Regions from separate parts of the Lysinibacillus sp. COL-1 genome, predicted to be linked through region 1. Evidence: riboswitches for the same ligand, from Rfam matches in the RefSeq annotation. Region 1 holds a riboswitch; the other holds the start of a gene.
What was found. Region 1 has a riboswitch for FMN ahead of ribE (riboflavin synthase). Riboswitches for the same ligand answer to the same signal wherever they lie in the genome.
Positions count from the first base shown of each region.

Region 2: another riboswitch for FMN. It lies ahead of AC6BKE_RS13310 (ECF transporter S component); the one in region 1 lies ahead of ribE (riboflavin synthase).

Region 1 is NZ_JCAWSJ010000004.1:1,392,081-1,401,440, reverse strand. Features, by position in the region: gene AC6BKE_RS15105 (ATP-binding protein) at 1-440, opposite strand, end outside; gene AC6BKE_RS15100 (spore germination protein) at 763-2,205, opposite strand; gene ribH (6,7-dimethyl-8-ribityllumazine synthase) at 2,340-2,807, opposite strand; partial or broken gene ribB (3,4-dihydroxy-2-butanone-4-phosphate synthase) at 2,826-3,452, opposite strand; gene ribE (riboflavin synthase) at 3,478-4,116, opposite strand; FMN riboswitch at 4,341-4,466, opposite strand; FMN riboswitch at 4,582-4,707, opposite strand; gene AC6BKE_RS15080 (YibE/F family protein) at 5,125-6,195, shown strand; gene AC6BKE_RS15075 (YibE/F family protein) at 6,192-6,968, shown strand; gene AC6BKE_RS15070 (DHA2 family efflux MFS transporter permease subunit) at 7,331-8,716, shown strand; gene AC6BKE_RS15065 (HAD-IA family hydrolase) at 9,295-9,360, shown strand, end outside.
Region 2 is NZ_JCAWSJ010000004.1:1,045,123-1,054,482, reverse strand. Features, by position in the region: gene AC6BKE_RS13335 (AraC family transcriptional regulator) at 1-75, opposite strand, end outside; gene AC6BKE_RS13330 (NUDIX hydrolase) at 278-664, shown strand; gene AC6BKE_RS13325 (sporulation protein Cse60) at 709-894, opposite strand; gene glnA (type I glutamate--ammonia ligase) at 976-2,310, opposite strand; gene AC6BKE_RS13315 (sodium-dependent transporter) at 2,501-3,847, opposite strand; gene AC6BKE_RS13310 (ECF transporter S component) at 4,033-4,620, opposite strand; FMN riboswitch at 4,840-5,027, opposite strand; gene AC6BKE_RS13305 (RsiX family anti-sigma factor) at 5,184-6,464, opposite strand; gene sigX (RNA polymerase sigma factor SigX) at 6,461-6,994, opposite strand; gene AC6BKE_RS13295 (ATP-binding protein) at 7,073-8,848, opposite strand; gene AC6BKE_RS13290 (response regulator transcription factor) at 8,841-9,360, opposite strand, start outside.

The sequences.
Region 1 (9,360 bases):
TCATGAATCACCTCTGTAACATAGGTTTCACCTTTGTAGGCTTTTGCCACTTGCTTTGCTGGGACAGTACAAACCTCTCCTATATCAAAGCCTTTTTTCAGTTCATTTGGCAGCCCCATAATCATCGCACTTGATACTTCTGGATTATCCACCTTCAACGTATAAACAAACAATGCACCTAGTTTTACTCTGGCATCATTTAAATAGCTTCTTACTTCCCAATAATAATCATTCTTCTGTGGATTCTTCAAAAACTGCTGATAAGCAGCTGTATCAATAGAAGAAGCAATGGAATTGGCAGCCTCTAAGCTTTGATTGGCAATTGACTCTTCAACGGTCTTTTTAATTTTCACATAGGATGTAATGATGTTTAAACTTGTAAACAAACATAATAAAAGCGTTGATAGAATTAATATTAGTTTTATTTTTCGATTTTTCATATAAAACGGGACTTCCTCACCTATAAATATTCTGGAATATCATTATATAATAATTAACTCTATTTTTTGTTTGTAAAGTGAACATTTCTTGATTATCCTACAGAAATGAAAACAGAAAATCCATTTTACTTGAACTCTACTAAAATTACACACCGTAACCAATAGTTTAATAATCCTTTACAAGAAAGTAAACTAAAAAGGTAACTAATAACATTTTATGTCTCATTTCCTATCCTACAGGCTAATGTAATACCTTCCTAAAGCAAAAGTCACAAAAAAGATCAGGTACCTACTACAATACCTGATCTTCAATGAAATTTGTTTATTTTTTATTCGAAGTACGTGTTCGATCCTGTGGCTTTAAAAAGGAAGGTCGTCTACTGTAGCCCTTTGATGAAAGTCTTAATAATGATTTTTTTAGATTTTCCTTCTTCAAATGTGCACTAAAATTTAAATAGGGTACACCTAGCACACGCATATTCGCTGCGTATAAGATGATGAAAAATACTGCAATAAAAAAACCAAATAATCCAAAAAAGGCAGAGGCTATAATAATGATTAATCGAAAAATACTCATGGCTGTTACAAATGATTGGTTAACCAATGTAAAAGCCGCAATACTCGAAATTGCAATGACAACAATCATTGAAGGGCTCGTAACGCCAGCTTTTATCGCTGCATCTCCGATAATTAAACCTCCCACAACACTAATTGATCCACTAATTGCACTCGGAAGACGTAAGTTGGCTTCACGAAACAATTCAAACATAAATAGCATCATTAGTATTTCAAGAATCGTTGGGAATGGCAGTCCCGTTCTCGACTCAACAACTGTTGCTAGAAGAAGAAAAGGAAGTTGTTCTTGATGATACGTAGTCAGCGCAAGCCAAAAGCCTGGTGTTAGCATACTAATTAATATCCCAACAATACGAAGCAATCTTTCCATTGAACTGACAATGACAGGAAAATCATTATCCTCACCCGATTTAAAGAGCAACATTATATTCGTAGGTGTGATCAATGCGTAGGAAACACCATCAATCATTATTAGTATTCTTCCCCTAATTAATGCCTGCATAGCAAAATCCGGTCTCCCGGTATAATCATGCCTGGGCAGTACTTTGGCTGTTTGTTCAATTGCTTCCATCAATAAATCACCATTGACAACAATATCCGTATCAATCTTTTGTAATTGTAGACGGATTTGTTCTAGCATATTTAAATTCACAATGTCATCCATATAGAGTACCGCTACAGTGGTTTTGGAACGTCTCCCAATTTCTAATGTTTCTACACTAAAAGAATTAGTGGGCAACCGCTTTCTTAATAAAGCAATATTAATAAAAACATCTTCTATAAAGTCATCTCTTGGCCCTTTGACCACTAATTCTAGCGATGTTTCTCCGGGCTCTCGATTCGGTTTTTTAGAAATATCACTAGAAAATAGTAATTGATTTTCTTCAAAATACAATAATACATGCCCTTTATAGACTCTTGTTATGGCATCCTCTTGCGTTAAAACCTTTTGTAAATAGGGAATGTGTAAATGCTGGTCGATTTGTTCCTCTAACATGTCATCAGCGACATCACTTAATAAGGATTGGACTCGCTGAACAACTACCGTCTGAAGTATTTGTTCGTTGATCATTGCATCACAAGTTATCAAATGTACTGTATATTGCTGAAATTTATATTGTTGAAAAATCACATCAGCAGAGCGTTGAAATAGTGATTTCAACATTTTCAAATTGATCATTTGTTCCATTGATGAAATACTTCTCATCTCCTACTGAGCCATCTCCAGATTAGTACATTTATGAAAAACGATTACCTTCAATAAATACACTTAAGCATATTTTTCCCATGGATGTGCAAAATATTCAAAGAAACATTTGGTCATTATCCAATCATTTTCTTTAGATTAGCCATCTCAATGGCAGACATGGCAGCATCGTATCCTTTATTACCAGATTTTGTACCAGCACGTTCAATCGCCTGCTCAATATTTTCCGTCGTCACAATACCGAAAATAACAGGTACATTGGTTGATAACGATACATTGGCAATACCTTTTGCTGACTCATTACAAACATAATCATAGTGTGTTGTGGAGCCGCGAATAACCGTACCTAAACCAATAATGGCATCATAGTTCTTTGTTTCTGCTAGTTGTTTCGCAATAAAAGGAACTTCAAAAGCTCCTGGAACCCAAGCAACATCAATAGACGCTTCATCAACACCATGTCGTGTTAAGCCGTCCATTGCACCGTCCAATAATTTGCTTGTGATGAATTCATTAAATCGACCTACCACAACTGCAATTTTTAAACCCGTTCCAATTAATTGTGCTTCAAATGTTTGACCCATTGTTCTTTCTCCTTTTTAAATAGAAATTTTATTTTCAGTTGTCAGCAATTGACTGCGGTATGCTACAAGTGCCTCTATTGATATCATTTTCAAGTCATGCTGTGCTGCGTACTTTATCAATTCCTCAAAGCGTAGCATATGACCATCATCGCCCATGATCTCGCAAATAACACCCACTGGCACACTATGACAAAGCTTTGCCAAATCGACAGTCGCCTCCGTATGCCCTCTTCGCTCTAAAACACCATTATCTTTGGCAATGAGCGGAAAAACATGACCAGGTCGACGAAACTCAATCGGCTTTGCTTGCTTTTCAATCATTTTTTGTATCGTAAATGCTCGTTCATAGGCACTAATTCCTGTCGTTGTATCCTCATGGTCGATACTTACGGTAAACGCTGTTTGGTGATTATCCGTATTGTGCTGAACCATCGGATGTAAATCTAGCTGTTGTGCAAGCTGCTGTGAAATCGGTGTACAAATTAATCCTCTACCATAGGTTGCCATAAAGTTTATAGTTGCTGGTGTCATGAATTCAGCGAGTGCCAGAAGATCTCCTTCATTTTCCCGATCCTCGTCATCAACCACTACAATCATTTTGCCTTGCTTTAAATCCTCAATGGCCTCTTCAATTGCATATAGCACTTTTGTCATCTCCTCGTTCAGTTTGTTAAAAACCATGTTGTGCTAAGTAATCTCTCGTAATGATTGGTGTTGCTTGCCCTTTTTTCAGGTGCTGTACAATATATTTACCAACTAAATCTGTTTCGATATTCACAATCGCTCCAGCCTTCTTCATGCCTAATACGGTTTCTTTGTACGTATGGGGAATTAGTGAAATCGTGACACTGTTCGTGTCAACATGGAAAAGGGTTAAGCTTGTGCCATCAATCGTAATAGAACCCTTTGGAATGCAAAATTTGGTTAGTTCCTCTGACAATTCGATATCGATATAGACTGCGTTGGCTACTGGACGTTTTCGCAAAATTTTACCGACCCCATCCACATGTCCAGCAACAAAATGACCGCCAAATCGCCCATTAGCAGGCATGGCACGCTCTAAATTCACGGAATCCCCTACCACGAGCTGCTGTAAATTGGTTGCGTTGACTGTTTCAGGCATCACATCCATCGTAAGCATCTGTTCCGTAAAATATGTCACCGTTAAACAAACACCATTAACCGCGATACTATCTCCAAGCTTGACATCTTCTGCTATTTTGGCTGATTGAACTGTTATTTTCATACTGTCCCTATCGCTTTGCATGGCTTTTAAAATGCCAATATCCTCTACAAGCCCTGTAAACATTCCATCACCTACTTTTCATTGATTTAGGTTTCTATCCTTCACTTTTGAAGTCTTATCCATCAGTTTCGAAGGTCTATCCGTCACTTCTCTAGTTTTATCCGTCTCCTCCTTCTCTAGCTATCGATAAAAAACAAAAACCCCTTTCAGCAAAGGGGTTTGGGAGTAATAAGACATCAACAAATAAGCCTAATTGAAAACTATTTTTTCCATAGACTGTCATCTCATTTGTTCTTCTCCCATCCAGACTATAACTGTCGGTTTTGGATTTGCACCAAATCAGCTTGCGCTCACGGACTTTGAATTACTTCATCACCGCCGATTGGGAATTTCACCCTACCCCGAAGAACATCTTCTATTCGATTGGCACTAAATAAAAAACTTCCCAACAAGCTTGTGGGAAGTAGTGTAATAAATGCATAGGCAAATAAACCTTCTAAATTACAATCAATTTAAAAAGCTCGCATTTTTACCCTTCTCCCATCCAGACTATAACTGTCGGTTTTGGATTTGCACCAAATCAGCTTGCGCTCACGGACTTTGAATTACTTCATCACCGCCGATCGGGAATTTCACCCTACCCTGAAGGATTTTTTATTTAGCTAATATTACGATAACACTATTTTATTCTATTATCCATCCTTCTTTTTAAAAATTTTTCAAAAAGAATTATAGCAGATCAACAATGCATCCAGGTTTTTCGCGTTTGTGACGTCCGCCTGAGGCATTGAGGCAACATGCAATATTATTGCCACAGGAGGCGGCGTTTTTTGATGGTGTTATCAGGTGTTTAATCACTCGTCAGCAAGGGAGTCTTCAGCTTAATATAACAATGACTTGATAAATGTAAACGAAATCATTAAACTGATAACATTTAAACTGTGCATGGAACTTCCCTTTCACTAAAACGTTCCTTTACAAGTGACAATTCAGTCCAGCACTTTGGAGGTCATTTACTTGCTATTTTTTAAAAACATCCCATTGAAGCAAGGTATTTTCTATGCCTTATTAATGCTCTGCTGCGTGCTTTCGATTGTGTTCGTTCATCATAATGAATCATTTTATGATCGACCGATTGCTGAGGTGATAAAAGCTGATGTAGCAGAATCAGAACCAATGACAGATATGTATGATAATGATGATTATTTATTTACACAGCATATTACAGCCGTGATACAAAATGGACCACATAAAGGGCAATCCATCCATTTGACGAATGACTATTCCGCCTCTGGAGCTTTCGATCAAGAATACCGTGTGGGCAATGAAATCTTTGTCTCCATAGATAATCACGCATCACAGTCAGGGCTAACTGGGACCATTCTCGATTTAAAACGAGATCAAACCCTTCTCATGATTGCGTGGATTTTTATTTTTGTCTTACTCCTTATAGGAAAAAGACAAGGCTTGTTTTCCATCATTAGTTTAATTGTCAATGCATTGATTTTATCATTCGCGTTAGATTTATATGTGAAACATGGTAACCTGAGCTTGTTAGTCATCAGTGGTATTTGCGCTCTTCTATTTACGATCATTTCGTTGTTACTGATTAGCGGCTTGAACACGAAAACGTATGCAGCTATTGTGTCTACACTTTTAGGAACCGTTATGGCACTCATCATTAGCTCTGTCGTGATGTGGTTAACTGGTGAAAACGGTCTTCGCTATGAAGAAATGCAATTTTTAACACGCCCCTATCGTACAGTCTTTATGGCTGGCTTATTTATTGGCTCACTTGGGGCTGTCATGGATGTCTCTATTACGATGGCTTCTTCAATCTTTGCTTTATATGAACAAGACCCTACTATTTCTGTGAAGGCACTTAAATCTTCAGGGCATGAAATCGGGAAAGATATTATGGGCACCATTACGAGTATTTTGTTCTTTGCCTACCTTTGTGGCTCCATACCGATGGTTATTCTCTATTTGAAAAATTCTTCTACTTTAGGACTCACGCTGTCCTTGAATCTTTCTTTAGAATTAGCTCGCGCCTTAGCAGGTGGTATTGGGGTTGTCCTCACGATTCCGATCAGTCAGTATACTGCTCTATTTTTCATTAATCGAAAGAGGGTTCAAGAATGAATGTAATTGTGTTATTAGCTTTTATTTTATGTCTATTGATGGTCGCAATTGGCGGGAAGCAAGGTGTACGTTCGTTTCTTTCTTTATTCCTAAATTTCGGTGTGCTCTTTGTGACGATCTTTTTAATGACCAACCCTAAAAATAGCCCCATCATCTTAACGTTCGTTGCCTGTACAATTATTAGTTGTATTAGCCTTTTCTATATCAATAAAACAAACAGTAAAACCATTACAGCATTTATCTCCACTATGGTGACGATTGTTGTCTTACTTCTTTTTATTACATTTGTAACGAAAAAGTTGATGATTCAAGGATTTGGTGAAGAATCAACAGAAGAAATAAGCATCTTTTCCCTTTATATTGGTGTTGATTTTGTGCAGATTGGTGCCTCCGTCATTATTATGAGTACGATTGGAGCAATTATGGATGTCGCTATTTCCATTGCTACTTCCATGCATGAGATTTTTTATCGTAACCCTTCGATTAGTAGAAAGAAATTATTTACATCCGGCTTAAATATCGGGAGAGATATTTTAGGAACCGATACGAATACGTTATTCTTCGCTTTCTTTGGTGGCTATTTAAGCTTATTAATATGGTTCAAAGATCTCTCCTATTCGATTGGTGAAATCGTCAACTCCAAGGTTTTTAGTGCTGAATTGACGACTATTTTTTGTGCTGGCATCGGTATTGCACTGATTATTCCGATCGCCTCCTCCGTCAATGCCTATTACTTAATTCGAACACGTGAAAAAACCGAAAAGCTCTCATAAAAGAGTTCAGACCTATCACTCGTTTGTGAGAGGTCTGGACAAATCTCCTCCTCTCCTTCAAAAAATGAATGCTATCTCAAAAAAATGTGTCTAAATGATGAAATCGTATAGTAATCGCTCAAATTAGTACTTACATTTGAGAATTTTTTTTTGCTATAGTAAAAAACAGAGCAGTTAGTATCGCGGAGGTGTACTAGCTAAAAGGAATCATGATCGCTGATAATCGACATCACGATTATATCTTCATAGACTTTTTTATAATGCAGAACATGAAATAGTAGAAGCATCGCAACTTTATTTTTCCGAATATTCTGTTTTTATATATTCTATGAAAGTTGAACATTTTTGAAGGAGTTTTTACAGTGAATAAGGAAATAAAAACAGGTCCAATTATGGCTGCTCTCTTAGTAGCCGGCTTTGTAGGGCTATTTAGTGAGACAGCATTAAATATTGCACTAGGGGAACTTAGCCAACTTTTCAGCGTGGATGCCACAACTATCCAATGGCTAGCAACAGGCTATTTTCTCACATTAGGCATTTTAGTACCTGTTACAGGCATTTTAATGCAAAAATTTACCACTCGCCAAATGTTTATAATCTCTTTACTCTTTTCCATAATTGGTACCATACTTGCCGCTGTTGCACCAATCTTTGCTGTCTTACTTATAGCACGTGTTATTCAAGCTGCAGGTTTAGCGATTATATTACCATTAACGCAAAATGTGATTTTCACGATTTTTCCAGCTAATAAACGTGGTAGTGCTATGGGGATGATGGGTCTCGTCATTTTAGCAGGACCCGCTTTCGGCCCGACATTAGCAGGGATGATTTTAGATACGCTATCCTGGCACTGGATATTTTGGGTTACTGTCCCCTTCTTATTATTCTCGATCATTTTTGGTTTTATCTTTATTCCCAATGTGAATGAAAGAAAGCAGCTTGCTATAGATATATGGTCTATTATCTTATCTACGATTGGCTTTGGTGGCATCGTCTATGGTGTAAGTAGCGGTGGAGAATTGGGTTGGACAAGCATCAACGTACTTAGCACCATTTTACTAGGTGTAATTGCCTTATGTTTATTTGTGTTGCGTCAATCAAAAATGGACCATCCTATGTTAAATTTGAGAGCTTTCCAGTATCCAATGTTCGTATTGGGTCTTCTGATGAATATGATTACCTTCTTCAATATGCTGTCTATGCTAGTGGTGCTCCCGATTTATATGCAAACGGCACTTTTGGTATCGGCCTTTGTAACAGGTTTAATGATGCTCCCTGGTAGTCTACTAAACTGCCTATTAGCACCAACCATCGGTAAATACTTCGATAAATACGGACCACGTGCAATCATTACCCCCGGAACCATACTTGTTGTGATTGGCTATGGACTTTATGCTTTAAATGGTACCGAAACAGCTACTTGGGCATTAGTGTTAACACATATCATCATGATGCTTGGGGTTGGTATGGTATTAGCCTCTGTCCAAACGAATACGCTCAATGCTTTGCCAAGACAATATTTTCCTGATGGTATTGCGATTACACAAACCTCTCAACAAGTATCAGGTGCCATAGGCATTGCTGTAATGGTCTCGTTGTTCTCAGCTAAGCAACAGCAATTCTTAACTGACAGTACAACTAATGCTCAAGAGGCGGCGGCTTCAGGCTCTGCATTTGTCTTTGCAATCAGTTTTGCTCTGGCAATCATCAATGTCATACTCTCTTTCTTTTTGAAAAAAACTCAATAATTTTAGTATAGAAGGGAGGTGTCTCGAAGGAATTTTAAGGCACCTCCTTTTGTTATGTCATTTCCGTTGCAATCGCAGTATTTTCTGATAATATTTACCATAAGATGTTTACGTACGCTCAAAATAGTTGTTGTTTCATGATGCACTACACTAGGTCGCCCATCCTATGTCATATCTTTAAACATCAATTACGCCTTTGACGTAATTGCCGCTGATTCTGCATTTTCGCGCAGATCAACTTTGCGCCCCGTTTTTTCGAGCTGATGAGTAGAATGTTAACCTCAGACCATCACGTCCTGTGACAGTTAACTGACTTGCATCGTGCAGGTCAACTTCAAAATCAGTGACTTCCGCCGAGGCTTCGGGTTAACATGATGATGATTACTCAGATATGGCACAAGATGTGGCATTCTTAGCCTGAGTTCAGCTTTTTTAGCGGGCATTTGAACACCCATTGGAGAAAACAACACAAATATTTTTCTTTCTCTAAAGTACTGCTTCACTTTTGGTACAAAAAACACTTGCTGAATTAAGATAAAACGTCAATTACAACGAGATGGAAAAGGAGAAAATTGGCAATGAAGCATATTATCTTTGATTTTGATGGAACACTGGCAGATTCAACCGCAGTGTTTGCATCAGCA
Region 2 (9,360 bases), 350 kb from region 1:
TTCAATCGTAATGTCCTCTAATAAATGATCCTCCATAAAATTAATGGCCTTTTGAATCGACTCAATCCAACTCATTGCTTTCACTCCTTGATTCCATCATAAAATAGATATTGCTGTATAACCTGTCTTTTTATGCTAACTTTGGACAGGTTAAAAGGGAAGTATTTTCCCGACGATTCTCCCTACTTATTTTCACCCTCCACCCTACACATATTTACAACTACGTTCTTTAATAGGTAAATTAAGTATAAATAGAAATGAAATGGAGGTTTTTCTCTTGGGAAAATGGCAAGGTGCTGCTGCTATTTGTTTGAACGATAACAATCAATTATTAATGGTTTTACAAGGAACGGTGGAAGAAGAAAAAACGTGGGCTGTTCCATCAGGTGGTAAAGAAGCAGCGGAAGATTTTAAGGCTTGCTGTATTCGAGAGGTTTATGAAGAAACGGGCTATATAGTGGCTATTCTAAAAGAAATTTATTGTAAGCAGAATGAAGCTGTGGAAGTTCATTACTTTGAAACAGTTATGATTGACGGACAAATGATGATTCATGATCCTGACGAATTAATTTATGACATTGCTTGGCAATCAAAAAATGAAGTGGCCCAATTGTCATTAACTTTTCCAGAAGATCGTGCCTTTCTTTTATCTTTATTTCAATAAAAAAGTCACGTCTTAATGACATGACTCATCTCAAGTACATATTGCTAATCGTTTTGTTGATAAATAATTAAAGCAGAATGGATGACTGTCTGTTCGCCAATATAGAGCGTATTGTATTTGATATCAAGTATTAAAAAGCTTCTTAAATCTACTAAAGCCCGGTTAATGTCATGTTCAAATTGCACAATATCATTGTTTTGAATGGTCACAACCTGGGTCGTTTGTGTCATTGCCCACACTCCTTTTCTCTAATAATAGATGAAAAGAAAGGAAATGTAAAAGTGTTGGAGCCAAAACAGCTCCAACGCTTTTTAGTACATCGTTAAATACTCCTCACGTTCCCAGTTGTGGACGCGTGTGCGATATTTATTCCACTCAATTTCTTTGGCGACTGTAAATTTATCATAAATATGATCGCCTAGTGCATTACGAACAATGGTATCCATCTCTAATTCAATCAACGCATATTCTAATGAGGAAGGTAAGCTATCAATTCCGTTCAACTCTCGCTCTCCTGCTGTCATTTTATAAATATTACGATCTACTGCTGCAGGTGGCATTAAATCTTTCCGTATGCCATCAAGTCCAGATGCTAAAATAACAGCCATTGCTAAGTATGGATTTGCGGCTGGATCAACTGAACGCAATTCAATTCGAGTAGATAGTCCACGAGCTGCTGGAATACGAATTAGTGGTGAACGGTTTTGAGCAGACCACGCGACATAACAAGGAGCCTCATAGCCAGGCACTAGTCGTTTATAGGAATTAACAAGTGGATTCGTAATAGCGGTAAAGCCGTGTACATGCTTTATAATCCCTGCCATAAAACTACGTGCCGTTGCACTTAATTGTAAGTCTGCATGTTCATCATAGAAGGCATTTTTATCACCCTCGAATAATGATAGATTAAAATGCATTCCTGAGCCGTTTACACCGAATAATGGCTTTGGCATAAATGTTGCATGGAGACCATGCTGTGCAGCAATGGTTTTTACGACTAACTTAAACGTTTGTATGTTATCACATGCCTCAATGGCACTAGCATACTTAAAATCAATTTCATGCTGACCAGGTGCGACTTCATGATGGGAGGCTTCAATTTCAAAGCCCATTCCCTCTAACTCTAAAACGATATCACGACGACAATTCTCTCCCAAATCTGTCGGTGCTAAATCGAAGTAGCCTCCACTATCATTTAACTCTAGTGTTGGATGCCCCTTATCATCCAGTTTGAATAAGAAGAACTCTGGCTCTGGCCCTAAATTAAAGGAAGTAAAGCCTAACTCCTCCATTTCCTTTAAAACGCGTTTCAAATTGGAGCGCGGATCTCCTTCAAACGGCGTTCCATCTGGTCTGGCAATATCACAAATAAAACGAGCCACCTTGCCTTTCTCAGCAGTCCAAGGAAAAATCACGAATGTATCAAAGTCAGGCTTTAAATACATATCAGATTCCTCTATACGCACAAAACCTTCAATGGATGAACCATCAAACATGACTTTATTATCTAATGCTTTTTCTAACTGACTGACAGGGACTTCCACATTTTTGATTGTTCCTAATATATCCGTAAATTGTAGGCGAATAAATTTCACATTTTCTTCTTTTACTCGGCGTATAATATCTTCTTTTGTGTAATGTTTCACTCTTCACCACTCCAATGTAAATTTAGTTAACATACGTTTTTATAACTGTTCTTAAAATACATGAAAATTGAAATTCACGCAATAGATATGTGAGGTTTTATAACATAGTTTTTTTTAGAATATATTTATCTTGATTTTCGATGCATAAAAAAAGTGTATCCATTTCCACAATGGATACACTTTTTTTATTTTAATATTGTAATAGCATATTAATGAACACAACTAGAATAACGATCGGTACAACGACTAACATTAACATACGATATGTTGCATAATAGCCCTGCCCTAAGTGACTACCCATTAACAGTTCTTTCCTTACAAATTCCTTATCCACTATGTGGGCAATAAAAATAGCAATGAATAAATTTCCTAATGGCAGCATTATATTCGACACTAAAAAATCAGTGGCATCAAAAATACTTTTCTCAAAAATGGTTACATCCGATAAAACACTAGAAGAAAGTGCCGCTGGAATAGCCGCAATCAATACGACTACACCAAGTAAAAGCGTCCACATCGGACGAGATTTCTGACTATGTTCCATAAATGCCGCTACGATAATCTCATATAAACTAAATGATGACGTTAATGTAGCAAATAAAAATAGCAATAAAAACATCGCTAAAAATAATTCTCCAAACGGCATTTGACTAAAAGCTGTCGGCAGCACCATGAACAACAAGCCCGGTCCCGCGGCTGGCTCTAAATCAAAGGCAAACACAACAGGGAAGATTGCTAAACCCGCTAAAAATGATACAAGCACGGTTAAGAGCACAACAGAACCTGCTGAATTTGGAAGGCTGACATCTTTTTTTAGATAGGAACTATATGTAACAAGACAAGAAAATCCTACAGCTAATCCAAAGAATGATTGTCCTAACGCTTCTAATAATGCCCTACCAGTAATATTTGAGAAATCAGGCCATAAGAAGAATTTCACTCCCTCCATTGCGCCATCTAATGTGACAGCACGCACAACCAGAACAATGAACATCACAAAGAGTAACGGCATCATCCATTTATTCGCCTTTTCAATACCATTTTGTACACCTAATGAAATAACGAGTACGTTAGCTAATGTAAACAAAGCTAAACCTACTAGCGTAATCCAAGGTGTACCTATAATTTTTCCAAATAGTGCAGCTGGATCAATCGCAGGATCTATCACAGCACCAGCGACGCCTAGCCCGCTGTAAATAAAAATCCAACCTCCAACAACACTATAAAATGTTAATAATAAAAAACAACCTAGCACACCCATTCGGCCAATCCAAGCCCATCCTGGTTTTGTCGGAGCAACCTTTTTATACGCGGTTACCGCCTCCGATTGTGTACCACGCCCTAAAACATACTCGGACAATAGCATTGGCAACCCTATTAATAACGTAAATAACACAAAGATTAGGAAGAATGCACCTCCACCACTTTGCCCCGTTACATACGGTAGCTTCCAAATTGCTCCTAGTCCAATCGCAGCACCCGCTGATGCTAAAATAAATCCTAATTTACTAGACCACTGTCCCTTTTTTTCACTCATCTCTTCAAACTCCTCAAACTTTCTAAACTCCCCTCTATTCTACATGAAAATGTGTTCTTCGACTAGATTATAATAATAAAGCACTAGAGCACGAGCATTTTCTACTACTTTTTTCTAATTTTATTCGTCCCATCACTTCTTCCCACAAAAAAACCTCGAGCTAACTACTCGAGGTTTATGGTCCATTATTTTGCTATATACATAGAGCGCTGGCGGTCGATCCATTTGCGCATTGTAGTAAATAAAAACGCCATAATAGCTGTTAATAAAATACCTTTTACAATATTAAATGGTAAAATTCCAGCGACGATCATTTTATAAAGGGAGTCACCTACAACAGGTTCCATACCAAGGAAATATGTGTACATCGGTAAAAATATAACATAGTTCAAAACGCTCATTCCTACTGCCATCACGACTGTTCCTGTCGCTAAACCTCCAACAAGACCAGCAGTCGTTTTAAAACGATTAAAAATAAAGCTAACTGGCAAAATAAATAAAATGCCTGTTGTAAAGTTGGCAATATGCCCTACTGGCACACCTGTTGGCGTACCCGAGAAAATCCAATCCAACACATTTTTAAATAATTCTACTAAAATACCAGCTACAGGTCCCATTGTGATGGCCGCTATTAATGCAGGCATATCACTAAAGTCCACTTCCAAAAATGCTGGGAACGGCGGTATTGGGAAATTAAAAAGCATTAATAAAAACGAAATACTGCTCAGCATACCAATCGTAATAAACGATTGAAGTTTAACATTTTTCTTCATAGAAAACTCTCTCCTCTTTGCTGATTCAATCTCGCAAGAAGAAAGGTGACGATCTTTCAATTGTTAGCATGAAAAAACCCTTATGCATTAAAAAGCACAAGGGAGAAAGGCATGACGAATAAGCGTCAATCTAAACTATTTTTTGAGCACTATTTTAAAAGCCATACAAAAAAAGCGCTCGGTCATAGTTCATTTCATAACAATGAATGACGATCGTACCTCCATCTTCTCCCATCCAGACTGTAACTGTCGGCCTTGGAATTTCACCAAGTCAGCCATGCAAATAAATTTGCACAGGTCGCGGGCTAAAGAGTTTTGCCTAAACCATTCGAGTTAATGAATAAACATTAACGGTTTAGCACTCTATTACCGCCGGTCGGGATTTTCACCCTGCCCCGAAGATGAATCACTATTATTTTATACTACAGTTTTACTATAAAGAATTATCAACAAAAAGTAAATAGTTCTGCTCAAAAAACCTATTAGACTTGTATGCATTGTAAAAAAAATGGAGCATCCTCACCGAACAGGAATGCTCCATTTCTTATTGTTATTTTCTTTGACTAAGGCATATATTGCTTATTTGGCCCTACAGGCTTTGGTAAAAACATTTTTAAATCAAAGCCCTCCCAGCTTTCTTGGACAACATTATTTAGGCGTAATTGTTGGTCAAAGCTAGCAGCCGTTAACATCATGGCCTCAATCAGTTGTGTGGCACGAATCGGTTCCATTGATGTTAAATCAAGCGGAAGATCAAATGTAACGACTACGCCCTCTGCTTCCTCTGTCACCGTATATGATACGTTTTCAGGAACAACGGACACATAGACATCATCATTTTTATTTTTCATCAGTGTGAGCGCCTCTGTGACATTTGCAAATGTTTGACGGAAATCTGGTGATAAATATTCTGCACCTGTACCATCTTGATATATATAATAATTATAATGCTTGGCGTTCGTTAATGACATAGGTGGACTTGGCTCACCTTCTTGAGAAAACTCATAAGGTGTTCCATCTTCATTTTGAATCTCAACTTCTGTATATTCAGAATCAGAGAATGTATCCTCCAAAGTTCCTTTGTACTCATTGACAGTAGCAGAAGCAACATCATAGCTATTGTCCTTTGGTAGCACATGGACAAGCTTATCGTCCTTCTCCTTCAGCTCACCTTTGTAAGGATGGTAATCAGTAAATCCTTTAGCTTTCTCATCTATTTGAGGCGCGTATTTTTCATACATCTGTAAAGTAGAAGGTTTTTCTGTTCCAAAATCCGTTGCTACTCGCTCATTTGGTATCACATACGTCATTGGTACACTTTCCGCATCTCGCCCTGCTAAGCCAATACGGAAAACGACAGCATCTTTCACATCTTCCTCATAGACAGATGACCGTAAAGATAACATGCGCTCATGCTCTGCTACGATAGGAGATTGGAGTGCTTCGTCTTGCGTAGCAGCCTCCTTTGGAGAAAGATCTTCCTGTAAAGTAGAATAGGTAGCCGTATCGGCAGTACTAGCTTGATCTTTATGTCCAACATCATTATTCATGACCATTGAGCCTACAAGTATCGTTAACGCAAAAACTGCTGCAATGCTCATAAAAATTGGCATTTTACGAAGCTTAGATCGTGTTGTTCGTTCTTCTTGGATGGAGGAATTGCTTTGCTTTTGTTCATCCTCTTTTGGTTGTTGTATCGCTTCTTGAAGGTAACTGTTATCCTGCAAGCGAGCATCTGCCATTAACCGATTTAATATGTCCTCTTTTGAACGGTGGTCAGAAAGCTTAGGGGCATTGTTCAATACATGTTCAAGCTGCTCATCATCAAATGGCTTATGCGTCATTGCCGTTTCGCCTCCTGTTCTCTAATCGGCTGTAGCTGTTGCCTTAAAAATTTTATGGCTCGATGCTGGGTCGTTTTTACCTTAGCTTCTGTCCAATCTAATATTTGAGCAGTTTCTGCAATCGATAAATCCTGAAAATAGCGCATAATAATGACCATTTTTTGGTCGCCTGTACAGTTTTCCAGTGCTGACGCTACTTGCATAAATTCATCACTGGCCTGTAGCATATCTTCCGGTGATGGTGTGGTTGAATGGAGCTGTTCCGTTTCCCAGTCAAAGAAATCAAGTGAATGCTTCTGGCGTACAGCCTGCTTTCTAAAATGATCAATCGCTACATTTTTGGCAATAGCAAAAAGCCATGTTTTCTCACTACTATTACCTGCAAATTGATCATATGAGCGCAATACTCGTACATAAACTTCATGTGCTAAATCTTCAGCCAATGTACGGTTTTTTACTAAATATATTAAAAACTGGAACACGTCTTGGTGATATGCATCGTATAGTCGATGGAACACGGAGTCATTCAAAGCACTCCACCCCCGTTCTATAATATTTGTCGTCTTACATTCGTGAAAGTTACAGCCAATTAATAGCAATACATGTTATTAATCGAACGGTAAATAAAACGTGAAGGTCGTACCTTCTTTCAGCACACTGTCTACCATAATATTACCTGAGTGTGCCTTCACAATATTTCTCGCAATGGCTAAGCCGAGACCCGTACCACCTTTTGAACGGGTACGTGCCTTATCTGCTTTATAAAAACGTTCAAAGACATAAGGTAAGTCGTCATGAGGAATGCCGTGCCCTGTATCTTGAACAGATATTTTAGCGAATGTTGGTTCCTGCTCAACTTTTACAGTGACTGCTCCTTCATCCGTATGTCTAAGTGCATTATCTACTAGATTTGTGAGCACTTGTTCAATACGATCCTCATCGATATTAATCATGGCATCGTCATTAAATTCACTTTCAAACAATAGACGAACGTGTTTTTCCTTTGCAACCTGTGCAAATTTTTGAGTAATACGTTCGAATGTAGAATTAATCGGTAATTCATCTTTATACAGCGTCATATGTCCCGATTCCATGCGTGCTAAATCTAATAAATCTGTTACAAGACGCCCCATCCGCTTCGATTCATCATAAATGATTTTAGTAATCTCATTACGTTCTTCCTGATCCTGAATAAAATCATCATCCATTAATGCTTCAGAATATCCTTGCAGCATGGCAATTGGTGTCCGTAGCTCATGAGAGACATTGGCGATAAAATCGGATCGTAGTTTTTCTAAGCGATGTTGCTCAGTCATATCACGAATAACAGCCACAGCGCCACGTATCATGTCACCACTATAAAGAGGGCTAATAGTAAATGTATAGTAGTTACCATCCATTTCAATTTCCTCTTCTAGTTTATCCTCAAACATTAGCACATGATCAAGCATATGATACAGCTCTGGAGGAATAGGTTTAGCACTTTGTGAGCCTTTATTGACGAACCATTTTTGCATAAGTCGTTCAGCTGGTGGATTACTTAATAATATTGTAAGGTCACGGTTAAATGTAATAACTGCATCTGTCATAGATGTCAAAATATTTGAAAGTTGTTCATTTTCTTGATTGATGACCTCTAAGTTATGCTTTAATTGACGGCCCATTTGATTGAAGGCAACAGCAAGTTGACCAATTTCATCATTTTGAGTTGTTGGCATTTTCGCTTCAAAATTACCCTTCGCAATTTCAAAAGCCAACTCTCGCATTTTTCTAAGTGGTGACGTAATACGTGAGGAAAGGAAAAACGCGAAGAATGTCGTCAGCACAAATGCAATGAAAGCCGCCAAAAAAACAATTTTCGTTGTTTCCTTAGAGGTTTTATGTAGTGCATCTGGGCTTTGATAGATGAAGACAGCTCCGTGTACTGCATTTTCAACATTTAATGGGAAACCTAGCACGACATAAGATTCCATTTTTTCTTGATCTGTCGAAGAAGGCATCATCATTTCTTTTGTAATAGGTTCATCTGATTGAAATACTTCTCGAAACGATTTATTGGCTAAAATGGTCTCTTGTATTTCTTTTTTGTTGACACCCTCCTGCATGGCAAAGGATACTTCAACATGATTGATTGCAATTAATGCATTGGTTCCTGTAGGTAAGATATCTTTTAATAATTCCGAAGTAGATTCCGCTGTTTCATTGTCATCCACTATACTTGCTACTGTTGCAGCTGTTTGCCGTAAAGATATTTCGGCTTGCTGCATATGATAGTTTTGAAGAAATTCAAGCATCAATACCGTGAAAACAAATAATACAAATGAAACGAGAAGCAATATGGTTACCCATAGCTTCCCGACAACACTATTCCATATTCTATTCATTGACAACCTCAAATTTGTATCCAACGCCCCAAACCGTCACAATCATTTTAGCAGCGTTTTCAGAAACTCGGTTGAGCTTTTCACGTAAACGTTTTACGTGTGTGTCAACTGTACGTAAATCACCAAAGAAGTCATAATGCCAAACCTCTTTTAGTAATTGTTCACGGTCAAATACTTTGTCTGGCGATTTTGCTAAGAAGTATAGTAATTCATACTCTTTCGGTGTTAAATTAACCTCAATGCCCTCTGCCGTTACACGGTGTGCATCATGATCGATCATTAAATGCTGGAACACTACTAAATCTTTTGAAGAAGAGGCATTTGTCGTTGGTGAGAAAGCCTGTGAACGACGTAAAATAGCCTTCACACGTAACACAACCTCACGAGGACTAAATGGCTTTACAATATAGTCATCTGCGCCAAGCTCAAAGCCTTGTACACGATTCGCTTCCTCGCCCTTTGCAGTTAATAAAATAATCGGTGTTGCTGCGCGTTCTCGAATTTCCGCACAC